One region of the Allorhizobium sp. Av2 genome, then DNA from elsewhere that is predicted to be linked to it. Evidence: predicted binding sites of a transcription regulator. Region 1 holds the regulator's gene; each other region holds the start of a gene.

Region 1 (4,513 bases):
GCCCGACTGCACTTCGTCGAGAATGAGCAGCAGGCCCTTTTCGTCGCAGATTGCCCGCAATTCACGCAGGAACTCGGTCCCGACGACGCGGATACCGCCTTCGCCCTGGATCGGTTCGATCAGCAATGCAGCCGTGCTGTCGGTAATCGCCGCCTTCAAGGCGTCGAGGTCGCCGAACGGCACCTGGTCAAAGCCGGGCGCCTTGGGGCCGAAGCCTTCAAGATATTTTTCCTGGCCGCCCGCCGCGATGGTGGCGATGGTGCGGCCATGAAAGGCACCCTCGAACGTGATGATATGGAATTTTTCCGGATGGCCCTTGCTATAGTGATAGCGGCGAGCCGTCTTGATGGCGCATTCCAGCGCTTCAGCACCGGAATTGGTGAAGAATACCTTGTCGGCAAATGTCGCCTCGACCAGCCTTGCGGCCAGGCGTTCCTGGCCGGGAACTTCGTAAAGGTTCGAAAGATGCCAGACTTTCTCCGCCTGGCTTTTCAACGCCTCGACGAGATGCGGATGCGAATGGCCGCAGGACGTCACGGCGACGCCGCCGGCAAAGTCGAGATATTGCTCGCCTGTTTCAGTATAAAGCCACGGGCCCTCGCCTCGCTCGAAACGCAGCGGCGCACGTGAAAACGTGTTGAACAGCGGCGTTGATGTCTGAGCCATGACGGAAAATCCTTTCGAGCGGCTTTTTGAAGTCTGAACGATGTTGCATGCCAACCACCGAAAAACCGGTGGAAAAATCAAAAATGCCGCCTTTCGGCGGCATTTGCACTATTCCGGCTTCCGCCAGCGTTGTCAACAAAACATAGGGGCAAAGGTATTGCAACCGGATCGTACCGAGATGTTCTTGGAAACCCTCTTGATGAGATCGCATCGATAAAAAATCGGTGGATAGCAAGTTGGGGAAAAGCCTGAAATTCGATTCACGATGATTCGGCGACTCTTGTCACGGAGTCAGGCTCACACTAGGTTAATGACGAATTACTACACTGCATGCGGCGGAAACAGTCACCGACAACACGAGGAAAGTTGGGTTCCGGAACCTTCTGGGACATGGATGATGGATTCCGCGTCAAGCGCGTGCACCAGGCGGAGATTGCGGCATGAACTGGACGGACGAGCGAGTTGAAAGACTCACGAAATTATGGGCCGAAGGCCTGAGCGCAAGTCAGATTGCGACACAGCTTGGCGGCGTCAGCCGGAATGCCGTGATTGGCAAGGTGCATCGGTTGTGCCTTCCGGGCCGCGCCAAGGCAGGCGGTCCTACTGCCACGCCAGCGCGCACACCCAAGCGGCCAGCACCGTCCACGCCCCGCGCACCGAACTTTGCCGCACGCACGCCTTCGAGCGCGCCGCGTCCAGCCGCGCGCACTGCTGCGGCGACCGCGCTGAACGACGATCTCGACATGGATGTCACCGAGAACATGGCTGTCCTGCCGGTTCTCAACACCACCATCCTGCCAGCCTCGCGCCGTCTGTCGCTGACAGACCTCACCGAGCGGACCTGCAAATGGCCGGTTGGCGACCCGATGACCGATGAGTTTCACTTCTGCGGCTGCGATAGCCAGGATAATTCGCCCTATTGCAAATATCACGCGAAGCTCGCCTACCAGCCGGTAAACGAGCGGCGCCGGGCTGCCGCTAACGCCCGCTGATCTCTGCCCGTGATCTCCGATCGCATGTCATAAAAAAAGCGAGCCGCCCGGCTCGCTTTTTTCGTTCCACTGGGTTTTCGGTCCATAAAAACCGTGCAGCGATCTTATGCTTCCATCGAATAGCCGGCGCCGCGCACCGTGCGGATCACGTCCTGCATATTGGAAAAGTTGAGCGCCTTGCGCAGCCGTCCGACATGGACATCGACCGTGCGCTCGTCCACGTAAATGTCATGGCCCCAGACGCCATCCAGCAGTTGAGAGCGGGAAAACACCCGGCCGGGTGAGGTCATCAGGAATTCCAGCAGCCGGAATTCGGTCGGGCCGAGGCGCACTTCGCGGCTCTTGCGATGGACACGGTGGGTTTCGCGATCAAGCTCGATATCGCCGCAGCGCAGCAGGCTGGACAGAACTTCCGGCTTGGCGCGGCGCAGCATAGCCTTGACACGGGCCATCAGTTCCGGCGTCGAGAAAGGCTTGACGACATAGTCGTCGGCACCGGTGGCAAGTCCACGCACCCGCTCGCTCTCTTCGCCGCGCGCCGTCAGCATGATGATCGGCAGGCGCTCGGTATCGGGCCGCATCCGCAGGCGGCGACATAGCTCAATGCCGGAAACACCCGGCAACATCCAATCGAGGATCAGCAGATCCGGTACCCGTTCCTGCAGGCGAAGCTCGGCTTCGTCTCCCCGCAGAATGGTTTCGACCTCATAGCCTTCAGATTCCAGATTATAACGCAAAAGGACGCTCAGGGCTTCTTCGTCTTCAACGACGGCAATTTTCGGCAGCATTCGATCCCATACCTTCAATGAGAGAGTCTTCCCGCAAGCCCTTCCTTGTCCGCTCTGGCGAAAAAGAACATGGCAATACGAGAATTTCGATGTTTACAGCATGTTTGCGCTTTATGATGGCGCTCTACTGTGACTGGAAGGCTGGCCTGTCGCCACAGGTCGAACCTTCGGGTGAAGCCCCCACCCCATTTGGCGTCAGACGCTGAGCTGTCCGATGCCAATCTCCGTCATGGTTTCATACCGGCAGCCATAGACCATGGCTCCTGGTATGCTTTTCTCTGATATCTCAAGATCTTGACACCTTGAGATATCAGCATGTCAGTCAACGCGAGGATGAGTCACTATCCTCGCACTGTCATCTCAATCGGCGACCCCGAAAGCGGTCGTCGTATCGTCCTTCGGGCGCTCGCCTTCGGGCTGTGCGCCAGTGGCCATGTAATAGATGGTCTCGGCGATATTGGTGGCATGGTCGCCGATACGCTCGATATTCTTGGCGCAGAACAGCAGGTGCGTGCAGGTGGTGATGTTGCGCGGATCTTCCATCATATAGGTCAGCAATTCGCGAAACAGCGAGGTGTAGATCGCATCGATCTCCTCATCGCGGTCGCGGATCGACTTGGCCTTTTCCGCCGAGCGGGTGGTATAGACATCCAAGACTTCCTTGAGCTGGGTCATCGCCAGTTCCGAAAGATGCTCAATGCCACGGGCCAGCTTGCGCGGCACGCCAGTGCCCTGCACCGCCATCACCCGCTTGGCATTGTTTTTGCCGAGATCGCCGACACGCTCCAGATCCGAAGCGATCCTGAGCGCACCGATGATTTCGCGCAGATCGGCGGCCATGGGCTGACGTTTTGCAATGGTGACAATTGCCTTGTCACCCACTTCACGCTCGGCATTGTCCATGATCACGTCGTCGGAGATCACCTTCTGGGCGAGGGCGGCATCGGAATTGACCAGGGCGCGAACGGATTCACCCACCATTTGCTCGGCCAGACCACCCATTTCCGAAATGCGGCGCATCAGATATTTCAGTTCCTCGTCAAAGGCGGTGTAGATATGCGCTGTCATGTTCTGATCCTTTAAAAAGATGCATTTTCAATCAACCGTCGGATCAGCCGAACCGGCCCATGATATAGTCCTGGGTCCGCTGGTCGTCCGGGTTGGTGAACATCTTGTCGGTATCGTTTTCCTCGACCAGCTGGCCGAGATGGAACATCGCCGTGCGTTGGGACACGCGGGCGGCCTGCTGCATCGAATGCGTGACGATGACGATGGTGAAATTGGCCCGCAATTCGTGGATCAGCTCTTCCACCTTGGCCGTTGCAATCGGGTCCAGGGCCGAGCAGGGCTCGTCCATCAGGATGACTTCGGGGCTGACGGCAATGGCGCGGGCAATGCACAGACGTTGCTGCTGACCGCCGGACAGGCCCGTTCCCGGCTCCTGAAGGCGATCCTTTGCTTCGTTCCAAAGACCGGCGCGCTGAAGGCTCTTTTCAACGATCTGGTCCATGTCCGCCTTGTTGCGGGCCAGACCATGGATGCGCGGGCCGTAGGCAATGTTTTCGTAGATCGACTTGGGGAAAGGGTTCGGCTTCTGGAACACCATGCCGACGCGGGCGCGAAGTTCCACCACGTCGATGGACGGATCGTAGATATCCATATTATCGAGAGTGATGAGGCCGGTGACCCGGCAATGATCGATGGTGTCGTTCATGCGGTTCAATGTCCGCAAGAAAGTAGACTTGCCGCAACCCGAAGGACCGATCAGCGCCGTGACGGTATTTTCGCGGACATTCAGGTTCACGTCGAACAGGGCGCGTTTTTCGCCGTAGTAAACGGACACATCCTTGCCGACCATCTTGGTGTTCACTTCGGTCATCTTCTGATCCAAGGCCTTTTCAACTGCTGCTTCAGACATCATGTTCATGTTCTTAACCCTCCGGCCTGTCTTTTCGCAATCGCTTGACGTAGGCCCGATGAACTTTCCTGGACGTCATCGCCCAGGACCATGCTCCGGCTGGTTTCTACCACCGCCGCTCAAACCGCCTGCGCAGCAGGATGGCACCG
Region 2 (4,513 bases), 1.5 Mb from region 1:
TAGCCAGTTGATGCGCGGCTCACGCGTAGTGAAAGCCGATGCCAGCCAGTTCCGTGGCTTTTCCAGCCCGAATTTCCCGGTTATCGGCCAGTATGGCATCACCCTCGGCCTCAATGCCGACCTTGCCCCACTGCCACCCGTATCCTCCGCTGTCAGCCTGGATGATGAAGCCGCAAGGGCAGAAACCCTGGCCCAATTGCAGGCCATCACCTCCAGCATAAACAAGGCCCCGGTCATCACTCTCGGGGCCTTTCCTGCCTGGTACGATGCCGCCCAAGGTAAGGCGCTGCTGGCCGATATGATCCGCGCCTGCGTGGCCCAGGGCATTGGCGGACTGGTGCTGCAAGCCTATGGCGCGGGCAATTTTCCAAGCGGCAATGCCCGGCAGCCGGACCAGGGCGCCATCTACAAGGCATTGGATGAGGCCAATCGGGCGGGCGTGGTTGTCGTCGATAACACCCAGGTTCTGCAGGGTGCTGTGGATTATAATACCTATGCCGCAGGGGCCTGGTTGCCCGCCATCGGCGCGTTGAACCCGGTGGATATGACCGTCATGGCCTCCCTCGCCAAGCTGACCGTGCTTCTGGCTGCCCGCGGCGCAAATGGTTGGTCACTGGACGATGTCAAATATCTGATGCAGATCCCGCTGGTTGGCGAGATGGCCGATATTTCCCGGCTGGACAGCCGCAGCAACGCTGTTCTGCTTCCCGGCCAATTGCTGTCCACGCTCAATGGCAGCGCCAGCCTGGTGAACGACCCGGTACACGGCCCGCAACTGCGCGATAGTTCAGGCAAGACGCTTTGGTCGATGCTGGGGTCAATGCTGAACGAAAATGAAAAAACCGCCCTGCCCGGCCGATTACAGATGCGCGACGATGGAAATCTGGTTTTCTATAACCGCAACAATCAGCCGCTGTGGCAGAGCAAGACCGGTGGCGAGCAAGGTGCCTCGTCGCAATTGCGACTTTCGCAGCCAGACGAAAACACGGTGTGTTTGAGCGTATATGATTACCACCGCCGCCAACCGCTCTGGAGCGAGAATTTTTTGCTCACGTCCGACCAGTAGGAAGGTCCGAAGATGTGAACCACATCCTCGCCAGAAAATTGGAATGCGAGCTGCAATTTTCACTAGCCGTTCGTATGACGTGGAGGGCGGCCTCGGTCGGCTCGGGGTAAGCTGAAATTTTAACGAGATCTTTTACCGTATTTACAACGGTCGCCTCTAAAATCGGAAATCAACCGAGAAAAAAGACTTTCACAATGCAAAACAACCTGAAAATGGATATTCGCACTGCACCCCGAAGCCGCTGCCGTATGGACAGTGCCGTGCGCTATATGCGCCAGGTTGCCGATTGCCGGATCATCGATATTTCCCGCTCAGGCTTGGCACTTGAACTCTATACAGCCTTCCACGCAGCGGCAGGCAGCACTGTGATGATCGAAAATGAAGAAATCGGTCTGCTGGAGGGCATGGTCCGCTGGAATCGCGGCGGGCGGCTGGGCATTCAGTTTCGCCAGAACAGCAATTCCATTGCCAAGGTCGCCGCTTACTTTCGCAACTTCCATCAGGACGTGCGCCCTGTCCTGAAGCGGTAGACTAAACCGCCCCCCCTTCCCGATGGATCGAATCAGAAAATGTCATCCGTCAATTTCTGGCGCGCTTGGTATTTCAGTTTAGCATCATCAACCTGTCATGATATGAAGGCAACTGGTTTGCGATGCTTACGCATCGACGATGACATTTGCCAGGAGCCTTCCCATGTCGCCACTCGCTCACTTGCGCCCCACCGACCTGCACCCTATTACGCGCCGCTCGCTGCTGGGTGGTTTCGCCGCCGCCGGTGCCTTGGTCGTGCTGCATCCATTCGCTGCCAATGCGGCTGCAAACCAGGCGCATCTGCGGCTGATGGAAACCACCGATATCCATGTCAACCTGATGCCCTACGACTATTATGCCGACAAGCCCAATGACACGATGGGCCTGACGCGCACGGCAAGCTTGATTGACGCCATCCGCGCCGAAGCCGGAAACTCCATGCTGATCGACAATGGCGACCTGCTGCAAGGCAGCCCAATGGGCGACTACATGGCCTACAAAAAGGGCATCAAGGCTGGCGACCAGCATCCGGTGATGAAGGCGATGAACACGCTGGGTTATGATTGCGGCACGCTTGGCAATCATGAATTCAATTACGGTCTCGACTTCATGTTCAACACGCTGGCGGCAGCGAAATATCCCATCGTCTGCGCCAACCTGACCAAGGGTCAGCTGGCCGCCGATCCGAAAAACGACGCGCTGTTCTTCAAGCCCTTCACCATCATCGAAAAGACCATTAAGGATGGCGCTGGCGCAGAAAGCGTCATCAAGGTCGGCTTTATCGGCTTCGTGCCGCCGCAGATCATGCTGTGGGATGCCAAGAACCTGGAAGGCAAGGCCCAGACCCGCGACATCGTCGAGGCCGCCCGCGCCTGGGTACCTGTGATGAAGGAGCAAGGCGCAGACATTATCATCGCGCTCTCCCATTCCGGCATCGATGGCAGCGGCCAGACTGACAAAATGGAAAATGCCTCACTCTATCTGGCAGGCGTTGAAGGCATTGATGCGATCTTCACCGGCCATCAACATCTGGTCTTCCCCGGGCCGAAAACCTGGGACGGCATCAAGGGCGCTGACCCCGTCAAGGGGACATTGATGGGCAAGCCCGCAGTGATGGCCGGTTTCTGGGGCTCGCACATGGGTCTGATCGACCTTCTCTTGGAAAAGGACGGCAAGAGCTGGAAAATCGTTGATTTTACCGCCGAAGCCCGGCCAATCTACCACCGCGACGATGCCAAGAAGATTATCGCCGATGTCAAGGACAAGCCGGAAGTGGCCGCCGCCATCAAGTCGGAGCATGAGGCGACGCTCGCTTACGTGCGCACCCCTGTTGGCAAGACCTCCGCACCGCTTTACTCCTATTTTGCCCTAGTGGCCGACGACCCCTCGGTGCAGATCGTGTCCAATGCCCAGACCTGGTATATCAAGGACATGCTGAAGGAGACGAAGTACAAGGATTATCCGGTACTGTCAGCCGCAGCGCCGTTCAAAGCTGGGGGCCGCGGTGGCGCCGATTACTATACCGATGTTCCCGCAGGCGATATCGCCATCAAGAATGTCTCGGATCTCTACCTCTATCCGAATACCGTGCAGGCGGTGCTGATAACAGGCGCGCAAGTCAAGAACTGGCTGGAAATGTCGGCTGGCATGTTCAACCAGATCAAGCCCGGCTCAAAAGACGCAGCACTGCTCAATCTCGACTTCCCATCCTACAATTACGATGTGATTGACGGCGTCACCTATGAGATCGACCTGTCGCAACCAGCGAAATATGACAAGGATGGCAAGCCGGTCAATCCGGAGGCAAACCGGATCAAGAACCTGAGCTTTAACGGCAAGCCGATCGATCCCGCCCAGCAATTTGTGGTCGTCACCAACAATTACCGCGCCGGTGGCGGCGGAAAATTCCCTGATATCGCCTCCGACAAGGTGATTTTCGTCGGCCCGGATACCAATCGCGATGTCATCGTCCGCTATATCGTCGCGCAAGGCACCATCAACCCATCCGCCGATGGCAATTGGCGTTTTGCCGCAATCCCCGACACAACGGCGAGCTTCCAGACAGGCCCGAAGGGCCGGGCGTTTGCAGCCGAGGTCAAGGGCGCGAAAATCGAGGATGCCGGTGACGGCGCGGACGGTTTTACCAATTACCGGCTGATTCTGTAAAGCCACAATCCAGCTGAAACGCAAAACGCCCGGATCAAATCCGGGCGTTTTTTATGAATGATCTATCGGTGACTCGATACATATCAGGCGCTGCGATCCTTGGCGCCATCGGCAAACAGCGAAGGTCCGTTCTGGTCGATAATCTGGCGGGCCTTGCGGAAGGTGCAATCCAGCGCGTCTTCCTTGGATGTAAACATGTCGGCGCGAATGAAGCTGCGGGTCAGCGTTTGGCCATTGACGTCCTTTTCGATCCGCCCGGCCAAACGCAACTGGCTGCCTTCCTTGATCGGCTCGGCATAGATCCGGCAATCGCCATGCAATTGCGGCTCGGCTGAAACGGATTGCTTCGTTTCATCTGATGATGACGAACCAGAAAACGCCGAAAAAATCTTCGAAAGAAAGGATGCCATTGCAACTGCCCTCTGCCTGCCAACACATATCATGGCGCAGGGACGCTCCCGCGTCCTGACCAAGACCAATGTCGTTTGTCGGCAAGCATGATCATAAAATCAAGCGATTTTGCTCAGAACCGGCGATAAAACGCTGATATCAGGCGACAGCATCCTCAGCAGGCATGGATTTCACTGCGGTTTCATTGGTCATCACACGACGGTTGCGCAGGAAAAACTGGAAACTGGTTGGCGCCCGCATCAGATAACCGGGATAGGCAGCAACCAGCCGCATCAGAACCTTGAAATCCGGCAGGTAGCCTTTGGCCAGGCCACGCAACAAGGCATAGGTATAGGCACC
Region 3 (4,513 bases), 1.8 Mb from region 1:
AATACCCCGAGCAATGCGACCATAACCAGCATGGCGCAAAGCCAGGTGGCGCGGATGAACACTGCATCGGCAAAGCGCACCCGCTTGGCGGCAGCTGTTCTTAGCTCGTCCTCGCTCATGGTCGGTTGATGGGTGGCAGTCATGCAGAAACTTTCTCGCAGGAGCTTTTTGGCAGGCCAAGACGCAAATAGCGGGCGGTGGAACCATCCGCTCAGACTGCTGACAAAGTCCGCATTTATCCTCGACGTCATGCTCGGCCTTGTGCCGAGCATCTAAGCACGTTAATTTAATCAACAACGTCAATTGCTTATTCAGCGACGGCAGACCCTCGGGACAGGCCCGAGGGTGACGAAATGCCGAGATCGAAATTTGGCAATAAACTGAGCGGGCGGTGGAACCGTCCGCTGTCTTCTATCGAAATTTCGGAATGCCCGACCTTAGATGGCCCCAATTACATCGCCTTGAAGACCGGCTTGCCGTCCTTCTGGATGCTATCCCAGGAGTTTTCGATCAGCTTCACAACCGGCTTGGGAATAGCGACATATTCCAGCGCCTTGGCTTCACCGGTGCCATCCTTGTAGGCCCAGGCGAAGAACTTCAGCGCGGCTTCGGTGGCGTCCTTGTCGACAGGGTCCTTATGGATCAGCACCCAGGTGGAAGCAGCAATCGGCCAGCTCTTTTCGCCGGGCTGATTGGTGATGACGACATTGAAATTCTTGGCACCGGCCCAATCGGCATTGGCAGCGGCAGCAGCAAAGCTGTCCAGCGAAGGCTCGACCACCTTGCCGGCGTCATTCTTCATCTTGGCATAGCCAAGCTTGTTCTGGATCACATAGGCATATTCGTTATAGCCGATAGCGCCAGCCGTCTGCTTGACCGTGTTGGCAACGCCTTCAGACCCCTTGGCACCGATACCGACCGGCCATTCGACAGCAGTGTCGGAGCCGATCTTGCTCTTCCACTCGGCGGAAACCTTGCTGAGGTAATCGGTGAAGTTGAAGGTCGTGCCGGAACCGTCGGCGCGATGCACGACAACGATGGCTTGCTCAGGCAGCTTGACGCCCTTGTTGAGGGCTACAATCGCCGGGTCGTTCCACTTGGTGATCGTACCCATGTAAATGGCTTCGAGCGCCTTGCCATCCAGCACCAGTTCGCCCGGCTTGACGCCTTCGATATTGTACATCGGCACGATGCCGCCCATCACCATCGGAAACTGGGTCAGGCCGTTCTTGGTGAGTTCTTCGTCGCTCAGCGGCTTGTCGGTAGCGCCGAAGGTGACGGTCTTGGCTTCGACCTGCTTGATGCCGCCGCCGGAACCGATGGACTGATAGTTCAAGCTGATGCCGGTCTTGGCTTTGTAGGCTTCACCCCATTTGGAAAACACAGGATAGATGAAGCTGGAACCGGCACCGGAAATATCGGCGGCAAAAGCCGCACCGGTAAAGGCGACCGAAAAGGCGGCAAGCGCCGCACCCGTGGCGATCTTTTTCATGAAAGTCATCGGAATAATCCCCGTGTTCGTCGAGCAATCTCTCAAAGCCCCAGCGGCTTTTCGAGCGACACTGGAATTGGCGTAAGTCGCTTCCATGAAGCTTTCGTGACAAAATTCCGACCAGCGAGCGGCATCACGCGGCTGTGATTTTCAGGCAAGCTGGCGTGATTTTCCTTCCATTTGCAATCAGGTTTCTGACCGTCTTTTAAGGGAGGTTTTTTCCTCTCTTCACTGACCCACCGCTGAATCTGGAATGAAACAAGAACGTTTTCACTGGCCTTTCGAGGTAGAATCACTACATTGAAGGACATGAGCAACGGTTTTGACGATATTCCCTTCTTCGACGAAGAGCCTGCACCCCGCACCTCCCCAGCGGGAGGAAAGGCCACGGCTACGCCGGAAAAGGAAACCACGACGCCTGCGGGCGGCGGATTGGGCATTGCAGCGCGGGCCATGGCCGCGCGCGACCAGAACCGCAACCCGGATTATCTCTCCGGCCTCAACCCGGAACAGCGCGAAGCGGTCGAAACCCTGGATGGTCCCGTTCTGGTGCTGGCCGGTGCAGGCACCGGCAAGACGCGGGTGTTGACCACCCGTATCGCACATATTCTGGCCACCGGCCGCGCTTTCCCCAGCCAGATCCTCTCCGTGACCTTCACCAACAAGGCAGCCCGCGAGATGAAGGAACGCGTCGGCGTCCTGGTTGGCGGCGCTGTCGAGGGCATGCCGTGGCTCGGCACATTCCACTCCATCGGCGTCAAGCTTTTGCGCCGCCATGCCGAGCTGGTCGGCCTGACCTCGGATTTCACCATTCTCGATACCGATGACGTGGTGCGGCTGATCAAGCAGATCATCCAGGCCGAAGGGCTGGACGACAAGCGCTGGCCCGCCAAAATGTTTGCCGGAATGATCGACGGCTGGAAAAACAAGGGCCTCGACCCGGCGCAGATCCCCGAAGGCGACGCCCGCGCCTTTGGCAATGGCAAGGGCCGCGAGCTTTACGCCGCCTACCAGGCCCGGCTGAAAAGCCTGAATGCCTGCGATTTCGGCGATCTTCTGCTGCACCCGATCCGCATGTTCCGCGCCAATCCGGATGTGCTGAAGGACTATCACCAGCGCTTCCGCTATATTCTTGTCGATGAGTATCAGGACACCAACACGGCGCAATATATGTGGCTGCGGCTGTTGGCCCAGCGGCCAAGCAGCAGAAGCGCTGACGGCAAGGTCACAAACGGCACAGTAAACATCTGCTGCGTTGGTGATGATGACCAGTCGATCTATGGCTGGCGTGGGGCCGAAGTGGACAACATCCTGCGCTTCGAGAAGGATTTTCCGGGCGCGAAAGTCATCAAGCTGGAGCGCAATTACCGCTCGACAGAGCATATTCTTGGCGCTGCCGGGTTCCTGATTGCCCATAACGAGGGGCGTCTGGGCAAGACGCTGTTTACCGACCGGGTCGATCCGAACGACGAAAAAGTCGTGGTGCATGCCGCCTGGGATTCGGAGGAGGAAGCCCGTGCAGTTGGCGAGGAAATCGAGCAGTTGCAACGCAACCAGCATAAGCTCAACGACATGGCCATTCTGGTGCGCGCCTCCTTCCAGATGCGCGAGTTTGAAGACCGGTTCGTAACGCTTGGGCTGAATTACCGGGTTATTGGCGGTCCGCGCTTTTACGAGCGGTTGGAAATCCGCGATGCCATGGCCTATTTCCGCATGGTCTGCCAGCCCGCCGACGACCTGGCCTTCGAGCGGATCGTCAATACGCCGAAGCGCGGGTTAGGCGATACCACGGTGCGCACCCTGCATGACTATGCCCGCAAACGGGATATTCCGATGCTGGCGGCGGCCTCCGACATTATCGAGACCGATGAATTGAAGCCGAAGGCGCGCAAGGCGCTGTTTGACGTGGTGACGGATTTCCGCCGCTGGCAGGATCTGCTGGAAAACACGCCGCATACCGAGCTTGCTGAGCAGATCCTCGATGAGAGCGGCTATACCGCCATGTGGCAGAACGACAAATCGGCGGAAGCGCCGGGGCGGCTGGAAAACCTGAAGGAACTGATCCGCTCGATGGAAGCCTTCGAGAGCATGCGCAGCTTCATGGAGCATGTCTCGCTGGTGATGGATGCCGAGACCAACGAAAATCTCGACGCCGTATCGATCATGACGCTGCATTCCGCCAAGGGGCTGGAATTCGAGACCGTGTTTCTGCCCGGCTGGGAAGAAGGCCTGTTTCCGCATCAACGTGCTCTGGATGAAGGCGGACGTGCCGCGCTGGAGGAAGAACGGCGGCTGGCCTATGTCGGCCTGACGCGCGCCAAGCGCCGCTGTCACCTGTGGTTCGTTTCCAACCGGCGCATCCATGGCCTCTGGCAATCGACCATGCCGTCACGCTTCCTCGATGAACTGCCGCCCGCCCATGTGGAAGTGGCGGAGGTGGAAACCAGCTATGGCGGCTATGGACGCGGCGGCTACGGCCAGTCCCGCTTCGACAAGCAGGAGCCATTTGCCAATTCCTACTCCACCCCCGGCTGGAAACGCGCCCAGGCCAACAAAACCGACGCCACCCGCGAAAACTGGGGCAGCCGCTCCGGCCACGCCGTGGAACGCATCGGCTACGGCGAAAGCGGCCCCCGCGGCCAAACCATCGACGGCCAGTTGGTCGCCAAATCCACCAGCACCGAACCATCAAAGTTCACAGTCGGCGACCGCGTGTTCCACATCAAGTTCGGCAATGGCAATGTGTCTGTCGTTGAGGGGAATAAGCTGACGATTGATTTTGATCGGGCTGGGCAGAAGCGGGTGCTGGACGGGTTTGTGGAGCGGGCTTAACGACAAAAGCTTATCTTGCGCCCAGAATTACCCTTACCCCCGGGCTTCTTCATTGCGATGCAGCCACATCAGTTCCATTTGCACGGCGTCCTGGAAATTCATGATCTCGCCGCGCATCACGTCTTCGGGGCAGCCGAGGTCGAGGAGTTCGGCGCCGAGCTGGCGGCAGGTGGCGCGCCAGTAGATGGT
Region 4 (4,513 bases), 1.1 Mb from region 1:
CAAGAGCGGCCATATTGACAACGCCACGAGAGGTGACGGACGTTGACAGAACATGCGCTGGCTGGGCGGCTCCCAGAAGGATCGGGCCGACATGCAAAGCATCGGTAAAGGTGCGAACGAGACCCAGCGAAATATTGGCGGAATCCAGGTTGGGGAAGACCAGCAGATTTGCATCGCCCGACAGCGTGCTATTGGGAATGGCGCGCCGACGCAGGGTTTCCGACAGGGCTGAACCACCCTGCATTTCACCATCGACTTCCAACTCGGGGGCTTCCTTACGCAGGATCTCAAGTGCTGCACGCATCTTGCGGGCGCTTTCACAATTGCGTGAGCCGAAATTGGAGTGAGACAGAAGTGCGGCCTTCGGGGTGATGCCGAACTGGCGAATGGCCTGGGCGGCCAGAATGGTCATTTCCGCGACTTCTTCCGCCGTTGGATTTTCCGTCACGAATGTATCGGTCATGAAAACCGCACCGCGCTGGGAAATCAGCAGGCTGAGACCGGAAAAATCCCGGACATTCGGCTTTTTGCCGAGAATTTGACCGACATCGTGAACATGCCTGTCAAACCGGCCTTCGACGCCGCAGATCAGCGCATCAGCTTCGCCGCGCTTCAAGGATAGTGCGCCGATCACGGTCGTATTGGTGCGCACGATGGTTCTTGCAGCTTCAGGGTTGATACCCGACCGTCCAACCAGCGCCACGTAGTCGTCGACATAATCACGGTAGCGCGGATCGTCTTCCGGATTGACGATGGCAAAATCGGTGCCGGGCCGGATGCGCAGGCCAAAGCGTTTCAGGCGCGTTTCGATGATCTGTGGACGACCGATCAGGATCGGTTCGCCGATCCCGTCTTCTAGCAGCACCTGGGCGGCGCGCAACACCCGTTCATCCTCGCCTTCGGCAAAGATCACCCGCTTTTTCACAGCCGCTTTTGCATTGGCAAAGATCGGCTTCATGATGAAGCCGGAGCGGAACACGAAACGGCTCAGTGTATCGAGATAGCTGTCATAATCGGCAATCGGCCTGCGGGCGACGCCACTCTCTTCGGCGGCTTTTGCCACGGCGGGGGCAATGCGGAGGATGAGGCGTGGGTCGAAGGGCGAGGGGATCAGATATTCAGGTCCGAACGTCGGCGAGTCGCCGGTATAGGCCCTGGCTGCCACCTCTGAGACTTCTTCGCGCGCCAGTGCGGCGATGGCCTTGACGGCGGCCATCTTCATCTCTTCGTTGATCGTCGTCGCGCCACAATCCAGCGCACCCCGGAAGATATAAGGGAAGCAGAGAACGTTATTGACCTGATTTGGATAGTCCGACCGGCCGGTGCAGATCATCGCGTCGGGACGGGCGGTGCGCGCCAGTTCCGGCATGATTTCCGGCTTTGGATTGGCCAGAGCCATGATCAGCGGGCTTGGTGCCATCTGTTCGAGCAGTTCCGGCTTCAGGACGCCCGCAGCGGACAGGCCGAGGAACACATCGGCGCCGCCGATGCTTTCGGCCAGCACCCGCTTGTCGCTTTCCTGGGCATAGACCTCTTTCCAGGGGTCCATCAGCTCGTTGCGGCCCTTGTAGACCAGGCCCTCAATGTCATGAACCCAAATATTTTCGCGTTTCGCGCCAAGTGCAACCAGAAGGTTGAGGCAGGCAAGAGCCGCAGCACCTGCGCCTGACGCGACGATCTTGACGTCGCCAATGGTTTTACCGGCAAGTTCCAGGCCGTTCAGAATGGCGGCGGCGACGATAATCGCGGTACCGTGCTGGTCATCGTGAAACACCGGAATATTCATCCGGTCACGCAATTGCTGCTCAATCTCGAAGCATTCCGGCGCCTTGATATCTTCAAGGTTAATACCGCCGAAGGTCGGCTCCAGCGATGCGACGGTCGAGACCATGGCATCGACGGTCATGGCGTCGACCTCGATGTCGAAAACGTCGATGCCGGCGAATTTCTTGAACAGGACGGCTTTGCCTTCCATGACCGGCTTGGAGGCCAGCGGGCCGATATTGCCGAGGCCGAGGACGGCGGTGCCGTTGGAAATCACCGCGACCAGATTGGCGCGGGCCGTATAATCATCGGCGGCCTGTGGATTGTCACGAATGGCAAGGCAGGGAGCGGCAACGCCGGGGGAGTAGGCCAGTGCCAGATCGCGCTGGTTGCCCAGCGGCTTGGTTGCCTGGATCTCCAGTTTGCCGGGACGGGGATGCAAATGGTAGAACAGAGCCTGTTCGTCCAGATCGCCAGAGGCGGGCGAATTCGTCTTGGTTTTGTCGTCGGTCATGCTTCTTGCCGCTTCATCGTTCATCTCTTCCCATCTCTTACAACAAATCGTTCCACGGACCAGAACATATTTCTGGGGGGCATGGCAATTGCAGCCCATCGGTGTACCGCCCGTGTCATCATCCTGAAACACGAGTCTGATTTTGAGAGCATGCCAAAGCTGATCGTAAAGGACCATTCCCGTGAGCGACGAAACCGAAACGCGACATGTGAGAACCCTCTTCATTTCGGATGTGCATCTCGGCTCTAAGGCCGCAAAAACTGATTTTTTGCTGGATTTCCTGCGTGTTTACGATGCCGACACCATCGTTCTGGTTGGCGATATCGTCGATGGCTGGCGGTTGAAACGCAGCTGGTATTGGCCTCAGGGCTGTAATGATGTGGTGCAGAAATTGCTGCGCAAGGCGCGCAAGGGGACAAGAATTGTCTATATCCCCGGAAATCACGACGAATTCCTCCGGGGTTTTCCCGGAACCCATTTCGGCGGAATCGAAGTGCTGGATCAGATGATTCACGAGACGGCGGATAACAAGCGCTATCTGGTTCTGCACGGCGATCAGTTCGATGTGGTGGTGCGCAATGCGCGCCTGCTCGCCTATATGGGTGACTGGGCTTACGATATGGCGATTGCCATCAACGTGGTTCTGGCGGCCGTCCGCCGCCGGATGGGCATGCCCTATTGGTCATTTTCTGCCTGGGCCAAGCTACAGGTCAAGCATGCCGTCAATTTTATTGGCGAATTCCAGAAAGTCGTTGCCGACGAAGCGCGCCGCAACGACGTGCATGGTGTGATCTGTGGCCATATCCACCATGCTGTCATGGAGGATGTTGGCGGTATCCATTACATCAATACCGGCGATTGGGTGGAAAGCTGTACCGCGGTGGCCGAACATTACGATGGACATTTCGAGCTGATCGAATGGGGCACGCGCTATAACGCCGTTGCGCAACCGCGCCTGCTGGGTCCGCCGGAGCCGATTCGCATCTTTCCGGTGGAAAACCCCGCTGGAACAGAAACGCAGGCGGCGCGCTGCAACGCATAAAATGGTTATAGGTGACAAAAGCCTGTGGACCGAAGTGTTGCCCATGGGTTGATCGACACTTTTCCCGCAAAGATCAGTGGAATTGTCGCGCGGGAACGATATATAGTCGCCAGCATCAAGCCGATGGCGGCTTGCCCACTCTCTGAGTGACGGCTTTGAAAGTGTATTCGTTTTGAGTTCCGGTCAGATGGACAATGCCACGGTCGATGCCGAACAGCTGGAAGGGGAGGCCGGGCAGAGGCTTCGCCTGAGCGGTCCGTGGCGCAATACCACGGTCGATACCGTGATTCCAAAACTGCTGGAAATGCGCGAAACGCTGAACGGCAATGTCGAGATCGACATCACCGGCATTTCAAGTCTTGATACATCTGGCGCATGGATCATCCGCCGCATCGAGCTGGCCGCCTCCAAGCAGGGCGATGTGCAGATTGTCGGTGGCAGCGACGCGATGCGGGAGCTGATTTCCGCGCTGCCGGAACAGCCGCCTTTGCCAGAAAAGGTCGTGGATCACCGTCCCTTCTTCCAGCGGGTGCTGGAGCCGGTTGGCAAGATGAGCGTCAGCCTGTTTGAAGACGTCTTGGCCATGAGCTATGTGCTCGGCTCGGCGGTGCGTGGCACGCAGTCCAAGGAACGGCGCGGCGGGCGCGCATCCATTGCTTCCATCGTCAATCAGTTGGACCACATGGGTCTGCGGGCGGTGCCGATCATCCTGCTGATGTCCTTCCTGATCGGGGCAATCATTGCCCAGCAGGGTGCCTTCCAGCTTCGCTATTTCGGCGCCGAAGTCTTTGTGGTCGACCTGGTCGGCATTCTACAATTGCGCGAGATCGGTGTGCTCTTGACCGCCATCATGATCGCTGGCCGTTCGGGCAGCGCCATCACCGCTGAAATCGGCTCGATGAAGATGCGCGAGGAAGTGGATGCGTTGAAGGTTATCGGCCTCAATCCGATCGGCGTTCTCGTGCTCCCGCGTATCGTCGCGCTGGTCATTGCGCTGCCGCTTCTGACGGTTATCGCCAATTTTGCGGCGCTTTACGGTGCCGCGGTCGTTTCCTTTGCCTATTCCGGCATTACCTTTCAGGTCTTTGTTACCCGTCTGCATGACGCCGTGGATTACGCCACCTTCGCTGCGGGCCTGATCAAGGCGCCGTTCATGGCCGTGGTGATCGGCATCGTCGCGGCGGTGGAAGGTA

Evidence for each region. Region 1 encodes PhoB, which activates phosphate uptake and scavenging genes when phosphate is short. Its sites were predicted from a motif close to TGTCATNNANCTGTCAT; they were not measured.
Region 2: FS819_RS07905 (bifunctional 2',3'-cyclic-nucleotide 2'-phosphodiesterase/3'-nucleotidase) is a predicted target of PhoB. The motif match lies at 1,679-1,695, and genes of this name have one in related genera.
Region 3: pstS (phosphate ABC transporter substrate-binding protein PstS) is a predicted target of PhoB. The motif match lies at 1,587-1,603, and genes of this name have one in related genera.
Region 4: FS819_RS05825 (UDP-2,3-diacylglucosamine diphosphatase) is a predicted target of PhoB. The motif match lies at 2,392-2,408, and genes of this name have one in related genera.

Annotation. Positions count from the first base shown of each region.
Region 1 covers NZ_CP192696.1:132,169-136,681, forward strand. Annotated here, with positions in the region: gene FS819_RS00655 (aspartate aminotransferase family protein) at 1-666, opposite strand, end outside; gene FS819_RS00660 (GcrA family cell cycle regulator) at 1,107-1,658, shown strand; gene phoB (phosphate regulon transcriptional regulator PhoB) at 1,763-2,446, opposite strand; gene phoU (phosphate signaling complex protein PhoU) at 2,807-3,514, opposite strand; gene pstB (phosphate ABC transporter ATP-binding protein PstB) at 3,558-4,373, opposite strand; gene pstA (phosphate ABC transporter permease PstA) at 4,471-4,513, opposite strand, start outside.
Region 2 covers NZ_CP192696.1:1,640,611-1,645,123, forward strand. Annotated here, with positions in the region: gene FS819_RS07895 (asparaginase domain-containing protein) at 1-1,066, shown strand, start outside; gene FS819_RS07900 (PilZ domain-containing protein) at 1,261-1,596, shown strand; gene FS819_RS07905 (bifunctional 2',3'-cyclic-nucleotide 2'-phosphodiesterase/3'-nucleotidase) at 1,760-3,763, shown strand; gene FS819_RS07910 (HlyU family transcriptional regulator) at 3,847-4,173, opposite strand; gene FS819_RS07915 (glycosyltransferase family A protein) at 4,313-4,513, opposite strand, start outside.
Region 3 covers NZ_CP192696.1:1,931,069-1,935,581, forward strand. Annotated here, with positions in the region: gene pstC (phosphate ABC transporter permease subunit PstC) at 1-143, opposite strand, end outside; gene pstS (phosphate ABC transporter substrate-binding protein PstS) at 452-1,501, opposite strand; gene FS819_RS09325 (ATP-dependent helicase) at 1,802-4,324, shown strand; gene FS819_RS09330 (DUF6074 family protein) at 4,358-4,513, opposite strand, start outside.
Region 4 covers NZ_CP192696.1:1,210,742-1,215,254, forward strand. Annotated here, with positions in the region: gene FS819_RS05820 (NADP-dependent malic enzyme) at 1-2,278, opposite strand, end outside; gene FS819_RS05825 (UDP-2,3-diacylglucosamine diphosphatase) at 2,460-3,320, shown strand; gene FS819_RS05830 (ABC transporter permease) at 3,508-4,513, shown strand, end outside.